Regions from separate parts of the Desulfosporosinus sp. FKA genome, predicted to be linked through region 2. Evidence: riboswitches for the same ligand, from Rfam matches in the RefSeq annotation. Region 2 holds a riboswitch; the other holds the start of a gene.
The links. Region 2 has a riboswitch for lysine ahead of B5771_RS23255 (amino acid permease). Riboswitches for the same ligand answer to the same signal wherever they lie in the genome.

Region 1: linked by a shared signal. The riboswitch ahead of lysA (diaminopimelate decarboxylase) and the one ahead of B5771_RS23255 (amino acid permease) in region 2 are both predicted to bind lysine.

The regions. Positions count from the first base shown of each region.
Region 1 is NZ_NAHZ01000026.1:47,160-51,593, forward strand. Features, by position in the region: gene lysA (diaminopimelate decarboxylase) at 216-1,550, opposite strand; lysine riboswitch at 1,662-1,852, opposite strand; gene B5771_RS09100 (acyl-CoA dehydratase activase) at 1,959-2,981, opposite strand; gene B5771_RS09105 (acyl-CoA dehydratase activase-related protein) at 2,968-4,119, opposite strand; gene B5771_RS09110 (acyl-CoA dehydratase activase-related protein) at 4,061-4,434, opposite strand, start outside.
Region 2 is NZ_NAHZ01000034.1:427,130-431,563, reverse strand. Features, by position in the region: gene B5771_RS23260 (multidrug effflux MFS transporter) at 1-308, shown strand, start outside; gene B5771_RS23255 (amino acid permease) at 328-1,728, opposite strand; lysine riboswitch at 1,829-2,004, opposite strand; gene B5771_RS24455 (hypothetical protein) at 2,417-2,557, shown strand; gene B5771_RS23250 (DoxX family protein) at 2,686-3,213, opposite strand; gene B5771_RS23245 (DUF1657 domain-containing protein) at 3,615-3,824, shown strand; gene B5771_RS23240 (hypothetical protein) at 4,073-4,303, shown strand; gene B5771_RS24945 (hypothetical protein) at 4,408-4,434, shown strand, end outside.

The DNA of each region.
Region 1 (4,434 bases), on a different contig from region 2:
TTAGGAAGCATACCGCCATTACCTTTAGGCTATCCCCCTGTTCTAATTCCTGACAACATTTACTCAAGGGGCGTTTCTCCCAACGGTCTGACCCTAATTTTAATTGCCATTCTTATTTTAGTTGCCCTTGATTTAACTCTAGTCCGACCTCAAAAGAGATATTAATAAATAAGGACCCGGATACGAATTAACGTACACGGATCCTTTCTTCAATCCTAGCGGCTGGCTATAGGCAAGTGGGTTAAACGTTCAGGGAGAACATCATTTCTCAACAAATCACTATATGTTTCACGTTTTACAATCACATCACCCTTGCCGCCTTCAACTAAAACAACAGCAGGGCGGACAAGGCGATTGTAATTGGAAGACATCGAGTAATTATAAGCTCCGGTACAAGATACCGCTAATAGGTCACCTGATTCAACTTTGGGCAGATTAATATCCCAAATTAACATATCGCCGGATTCACAACACTTCCCTGTGATTGAAACCTCCTCAGCAGTCTCTTCACCGGCACGATTAGCCAAGACAGCTTCATAGCGTGCCTGATAGAGAGCGGGACGCGGGTTATCAGCCATGCCCCCGTCAACAGCAACATATTTACGTATTCCGGGAATTTCTTTAATTGACCCAACCGTATAGAGGGTAGTACCCGCCGTTCCGACAATAGAACGTCCGGGTTCAATGATAATTTTAGGAGTTGGAAATTGATAATTTTGACAGGCATTTTCAAGAGCATTTTGCACGGTTTTGGCATAGTCCTCAATCCGGGCAGGTTCATCACCTGAAGCGTAGTAAATTCCAAATCCTCCGCCTAAGTTTAACTCCTCTAACAGGTATCCCGTCCGTTTGTGAATATCTGCCATATACTGAATCATTATGTGAACTTCGTGACTAAAGGACTCCAATTCAAATATTTGCGACCCAATATGAGCATGGATTCCTTTGACAACAAGGTTCGAAGAGGATAATGCCAAATCCAAAGCTCGATCAGCGGTTCCGTTCACAAGGGTGAAGCCAAACTTGGAGTCGATTTGTCCTGTCTGAATGTATTCATGGGTATGGGCTTCAATGCCAGGGGTCACGCGCAGAAGTATGCTGACCGATTCATGCATTTCTTCAGCCAATCCGTTGAGAAGACTCATTTCATAAAAATTATCGACAACAATACGTCCAACGCCGGCCTTAATAGCCATTGCCAATTCCTCTGCCGATTTGTTATTACCATGAAAGTAGATACGCTCGGCAGGGAATTTCGCCTGCAGAGCAGTATGCAGTTCTCCGCCTGAGACAACGTCCAGGCCTAATCCCTCTTGGTTGACGATTCGACACATAGCCAGAGTGGAAAACGCTTTAGAAGCATATATCACCTCGGCATTTTTCATCCCTTGGATAAAGGATAAATAATATTGTCTGCATATTTCCCTAATATGGGCCTCATCCATAATATAAAGAGGTGTGCCAAATTCCTGTGCCAATGAAACGGTGTCACACCCACCAATTTCCAAATGTCCCTGTTCATTAACTCGTTGTGTACCGTGCAGCCTCATATTCTCTTCCTCCTATTACTTTTCCTTCTCTAGTAAATAAAATACAAACGGCAACAGAAGGAGGTCCTCTGTTGCCGTACGACTGCACGTAAACATTGACCCTCTTCTCCTGTTGGGAGTAGTTCTCCATACGATAGTTTTAATAAAACTATCGTATGACAGTCCCACAGTTGTTGACTATAGGACCAGCAACAAAAATTACGCTGCTTTTTGTGCTTCGGCGAAATCCCCTTTTCTATGGTCTCATCAGTTGCCGCAACCTTCTCCATAGTACTTATGTCATTCGCGCCTCTACCACACCTCCAAAGAGATGAGGCATATGAAATTTTTTTTAGTATACCAAACTTCTAATGGAAGGTCAAAATATTTTTCTGGGAATTTTTCCAGAAATATTCCGATTCTTTTCTTTTATGCTCCTTGTTGCTCACCTTCTTGTGATTTGCCCTTGTAGGTACCCTTGCCAACGGCGTTGGCCCATTTTCCGCAGCGATCTCCCCATCGTGCCAAGATTGATCCTTCTTGCAGAATCTCAACAACTTCACAGCGATTGGCACAACCGGAACATTCAAAACTTCGAGCATTAAACTGGATATCACCCAATTGTAACCCTCGGAACCTTGTCCGTAATTCTGATTGCCTTCCTACCTTTTCCTGAGCCAAATAAGCAGCACCCAGAGCGCCCATCACACCAAAATGTTCAGGAACTATAATAGGTTGGCCAAGCTCCTCTTCAAAGGCTTTGCGAATACCAGGATTGGCAGCCACACCCCCTTGGAAGAAAATTGGGCCTCGTATATCCTTGTTCTTGCCAACATTATTTAAATAATTGCGAACCATCGCTTGGCAGAGTCCGGCCAAAATATCCGGCAGTGCATGTCCCAGCTGCTGTTTGTGAATCATATCTGATTCTGCAAAGACTGAACACCTTCCAGCAATTTTGACGGGACTTGCGGCTTCAAGGGCTAGATGGCCAAACTCCTCAATGGGTATACCAAGTCTGGCTGCTTGCTGATCAAGAAATGATCCGGTTCCTGCAGCACAGACCGTATTCATGGCAAAATCAGAAACAACCCCATCACGAAGGATAATAATTTTAGAATCTTGACCTCCGATTTCCAGAATCGTCTGAACTGAAGGATTAACTCTGGAAGCGGCTACAGCGTGAGCAGTAATTTCATTTTTAATGACATCCGCGCCTAATAACGTTGCCGCTAGCTGACGAGCGCTGCCAGTTGTCCCTACCCCGATTATTTTGGCAGATTTTCCAATCTTTGACCTCAAAACTTTAATTCCTTCCTGAATCGTTTGCATAGGCCGTCCTTGAGTTCGCAGATATAGAGTTAAAGCCACTTCATTTTTTTCACTGAGTAACACTAAATTTGTGCTGACCGATCCTACATCAGCGCCTAAATAATAGTTATTGTTCCCCAACAAGCGACACACCCTCCCTAGAAGTTTCTGAAATGCCTTTGAGGCTGGGTCTTTCCAATAAATCCACAAAGGCCTCCAAACGTGTTTGTATTCCAGCGTGCCCAGTATGCTCGTCAACGATAAGCGTCATAATGGGGACTTGATAGGTTTCTTGGACTCTTGGCAATACGCTGGCTGCCACGATCTCAGGCATACATGAAAGAGGAAAAATCTGAATAATCCCGTCAAAACCTTCCCTCGCGAATTTTACTGCAGCTCCGACAGTCTCTTGCCCATGCCCTCCAACAAAATGAGACAAAAAAGGTTTGGCATGACTTGGATAGGAACGAATTGAACGGTAACCAGGAGCAAGTCCTTGAAAAATATGATTTCCTACCCACCCTGAAAGATAAATTGAACGATCTACTTCTACTCCCAGACGTCCTAATTCTTCCTCTATCCCCACGGAGGTAAAGGGATCTAAAATCGTGTATATTTCTCCGATAATTCCAATACGCAATGGCTTATGAAACCTATCAGCATTCTTAATACCAGTCATTTGATGATCACGCAAACTTTGGCGTATTGAACATACCGAATCTCGAATCCCTTTAACGGTCATAGCCTGAGCCAAGCGTTTTTTACCTTCCTCATAAAGCCTTTCCGTTTCGTGAGAATCAGACAGCCTTGGTCTAGCGGCATGGATCATATCCTCAACTTGATCCAGAGCAACACATTTAAGGTAAGCAAAGCGCAGGGCTTTAAGGATTGAAGCCCAAGAATTTTTCTTGCCGGCTAAATAGCGAATTCGCTGCGCCAGTCCCCTTAGACTGCCATCCGGCGGCTCTAGGGTCACGACATCAAAATGATAACCTGCTTCTCTGAGGATTTGCCGTTCAATCTCTCCATAATAGCCAAAGCGGCAGGGACCAATTCCCCCTGTTATAACAATTGTATCAGCACCATCTCGAACCGCTTCAATATAATTGCCCAGATTTAATTTCAAAGGCAAACAGGCAGCTTCGGGGGCTAATTTTGAGCCTAAGGTTAACGTCTGTTTGCTGTTCTGAGGAGGGACAACAACCTCAATGTTTAGAGATTCAAAGAGTGTTTGAATGACTATCCAAGCATTCCCCATATGCGGAAACGTAACTTTCACGAACCTTCCTCCTTTCAACCATATCCAGAAAGGCTTCCAGGCGAGTTACTAATCCCGCTTCACCGGTATGTTCATCAAGGGTTATCACCATATAAGGCTTATGGTGCTTCCCAACTTTTTGGGCTAGCAATTCTTGGACCATCGAATCGGTACCACAGCCGAAGCAAGTTAAATAAATAATCCCGTCAATCGTAGGATCTTCGACAAATTTATTCCCTGCACCATAAATTTGTTTAGCATGGCTCCAAAAAAGCTTCTTACGTAATCCCGAAAGATGCGCTTCAACGTCTTCTCGTTCAACATGTTGGATAAGAT
Region 2 (4,434 bases):
TTGGCAGCTATTCACCACTGCTGTTTGCAGTTACTTTGGTGCTCTCTACTGTTTCCGGAAGTGCAATGCGTCCGCCGAGCGCATTTTTGATGTTAGAACAGCAACAGGGAGACACAGGCTCCGTCTCATCACTTATGGGTTCCTTTGCCACGGTTATGGGAAGTGTTGGCATGGGCATCGTTTCTCTGAGCTCGAATAATCAAATTGCTGTTATTGGAGTTTTGAATATTATTTTGGGATTGATATGCGGGGCAGTTTGGCTATATCTTTCCAGCAGGCCATATTTAAAGCAAGCAACAGCCGATTAAGAAGCAGGGTTATCGCTTCTTAGGCGCTCAACTGCTTCGGCAGCAAGGGGACAAGAATTAATCCAGATACGATGAGCAACATGCCAAGGGCTAAAGTTTTTAAATCACTTAAGCCTGATTTCAAAACCCAGAAAGAATAAAGAGAGGCTCCCAAAGCCATTGTTCCATCCAGTAAACGTTTCCAGAGATTAATCTTTTCGTAGTTCTCTCCTTTTAAAACGACTACCAGAGAATAAATGCCGGAGAAAAGGTAAGGAACTAAATTTGCAAGGGTGGCAATAACAATCATTTCATTAAATGCATTGGCAATAGTATCCGAAATCATTGACAGCAGGAATAATTGAGTAAGACCGTTTGTTATCCAGGCAGCACGGTAGGGTGCCCCATTTTTGTTTTCTTTAACGAACCAGTGAGGGAAGAGATTAAGGCGAGCGGATTGGTATGGGACCTCAACACTTAGTAAGATCCAACCAACTGTTGCACCGAGCATGGAAAGAACTCCGAGAGCCGCCATAATCAAAGAACCCTTTGGCCCAATAATTCTCGTAAGAACGTCAACTAAAGGTTTGTCGGCAACCATCAATTCTTTAGCGGGCAATGCCCCCATTGCTAAAAATGTAATGAGAAGGTAAATAGCTAGGGCAATTACCAAACCTGTAAGTGTTGCCCATTTAACGTCTTGTTGCTTTTTGGCACGTCCGGATAGCCATACTGCGGATTCAACACCGACGAAGGCCCAGAGTGTAAGAATAGCTCCTTGATTCATTTGCTGAAAAAGTCCGATTGTTTCACCTGATTTAAGCGTCTTTTCTGCAATAAACGGATGGAGATACGTAACATCGAAGATGGAAAGAGCAATTATTATAAAAAAGATAAATCCTAGGATTTTAGTCACAGTAGCAAAAAAGTTAATTTTGCTGGCAGCATAGGTTCCTTTAAACATAAGATAATGAACAAACCAAAGTACCGCCGAAGCAATAACAAAAGAGAGAAAATTACCTGTCTGAATATTAAAGCTGCCCAGGGAAAAGAGAATTGTTTTAGATTGTAAAACAGGCAGGAAATACGTTAGATAACCAACAAGTGTAATAAGAATTGCAGCATTTCCAGGTGAGTTTGAGGTCCAATATCCCCATGAGATTTCGAATCCCATGATTTGTCCCAGCTTGCTTTTGCTGCCAAATAATTCTCGTGTATAACTGGGCGGACCGCCGATTAATTCAGACTTAAAATCTGACAGCTGGCCATATACATGGGCCAGCATTAAAACACCGAGGCCGGTGAATAGCCAGGCAAGCAACACACCTGCAGGGGAACCGACGTTGGAAAGAGATTGTGGAAGCATAAATATTGCCGATCCAACCATGTTTCCGGTAACAAGTGCGGTTAATAACCAAAACCCTAGCTTTTTGTCACTCATATTAATCCTCCATACTTTTTCTTAAGGCAAAATAAAAGTAAGCCCTCGAAGCGATCTATGTGCTGCGTAAGGGCTTACCCTGTTTAGAAGGTATATCTCCGAAGGAGGTAGCTCTCCACAAGACGCTTGTGACAGTTATGTTCCTTTCAAATACATAACCAGCATGTGAGTTTTTGGGAATTATCTCACACACTTCGGCGATACTCCCTTTCAAGCCATAATATTGCCCAAATTAAAAATGACTTTACTCTTGAGGACCGCGCCTCTACCCTGAAATTATGGTTCTATGGAATTAAAATTGATCCTTAAGTATCGTAACCGGGATAAGCCCTCTTGTCAATGAGCATTCTGCTCATTTGAACTGTAAGTTTATGGATTTTATCTTGTCGATTTAGCTGAACGAGTTCACTTGGACTCGACCCTCATGTTGAAACAGAGATCTAGAAAGTAGTTTTAGAAAACAAGTGATGAAAAAAAATGAGAACAACTAAAATTTTTAAGGGATTAAATTGATTCTGTTCCGCATTTGGAATATAATAGCATTTGTGTTGGAGTCTTGATTCATTACTTAATATTTACAGCAGCCTGTAGATTAAGGAGATTTTGCAGCGGTATGGATACTACTCGTGTTTTCCTTTGGATTACGGCTGATATGTTAATCCTAAATATGCAATAAGGGGGAGTACTTGTGGATGCACCTATGAGAATCGTTTTGCTTCGCGATGCGGATAAATGCAGCCTTAATAAACAACTCAGAGATGCGAGAAATGAGTATACGCTTGGTCAATTAGAGAATGAATATTTTCAGTGGCTAGATCAGTTGGTTTAAAATTCCTTGATATCTTCCCTTTAATGAAAAGGAAAATTGCCAGGAACATTGTATTATGAAGACTGAAAAAGTAGGGATCATCAGAAACTATTTAAAGTTTTTGATGATCCCTTTTGCCATTGCTTATTTTAGAATCTTTGCCCTTTTTTAGACTTGAGATATCCGCTTAAACCAATTAACTCAAAATATTTGGCAAAATTCATGACAATAATATTTGTCCAAATATAGCCGAAGTTGTTACCGGAACCAGCGGTAATAAACTGTACATTGAGAAAGAGTCCAAGAAGTGCAACCCATAAGAGCCTGAAGCCGATGATCATCCCAATACCAACGGCTATTTCACAGAGAGGGACTAAGAAATCAGTTACACCAGGCATGCCATTAAAGATGTGAACTGCAACCCATGCCCATAATTTATTAATATAAAGAGGATCAAAACCATGAGCTTTAGGCGGCAGCATGTTGGCAGCCATTCCCGCTATAAGCCCCTTTGCATGGCCTCCGGCAAAGTTAAGCCAGCCTGAAGTGGCTTTTTCCCAACCAGCTTGAACCCAAGCAAAACCATAAATAATTCGAGCAACTGTGAAGATAATAACAAAAACAGCCTTTTTCCAATCGCGCATTTCGTTTTTAACAGTATCAAAGTATGAGTTCATTTTATGAAGGCCTCCTTATTTAAAACTTTAAAAGTTAACTTAATTATACTAACATGAAATAAAAACTCAATCAATGCATTAATTATTGTAAAAAAAACAAAATTATACAGTTGGATATTAGTTAGATTTGACTAAACTATATTAGTGAAGTGGTGGTTTTAAAAGTGTTTAAAATTAATAAGAAATAAATTTCACAAATAAGATGTTAATTGTTTTGCTGTTGAATTATAAACCTCTAAAATATTTAATGAATTTAAAACAAAATGCGCAATTTTGCATTTTGATATCGTTTAAATCTAAACCAAGTAAAGGTTTTAATAAAGAATTTTGCCCATGATTGTTTGAGTAAATAAAGGAACAACTGCACATAATAGCTTTAAATGACTAGGAGGGATTAACCTATGACTGTTCAAGCAGATTTAGAAAAGGCTGTAGCTGCGGCACAATCGGCACTAGGAACCTACGAAACCTTCTCCACCTCAACTTTGGATGAGTCGGCTAAACAAATGTTTAAGGAGATGTCGAGTGATATGCAGCGTCATGTTACACAACTTAGAGGGCGTTTAGCCTATGTAACTCAGAACAACAGCATGAACAAGCCCTTAAGTTAAAAATAGACTTAATTACAGGGTCACAAAGATATAAGCCGCATTAATTTGAGCGGCTTATTATTTTTGAGCTTCAAATAGAATAATGAGGTCACCTTTTGGGGACAAGATTCATACTATATCCTGAAAAGAAACAATAGAAAAAGTCCTTAGTCCCAAAACTCTTAATCTCGAAATTTCTTGATCTCCGCCTGAGAATTGTCTTATAAAGACTGGATTTACCAGTCGAAATGGAAAGGAGATTATGAGTTATGGGTGGTTTTAGACCTAATTTGGCAGTTTTGTTTGATACACTTCCCATAGGTGCAAGAGTCATTGTCGGAACCGATTCGAGCGAATGGGTTGGAAATTATGGCGGAATTATTGATGGTGTGCTGTTTCTAACAAATGCTCGATTGTTTTCCAATGTTGGAAATCCAATCGATGGCATTCAATCTGTAGTTAGAATCCCAGTTATCAATCTCCAATACGTTAGTTACTAATAATCATGGTTTTTAGGGCCGAGAAAATCTGATCAAATTCCCGGCCCCCCTCCTAATCCTCTTATGCAGGCCATTTAGGCCTATCTTTAGAGGAGGGGATCTAAATGTTAAAACTGCCGCCTTATCCGCCT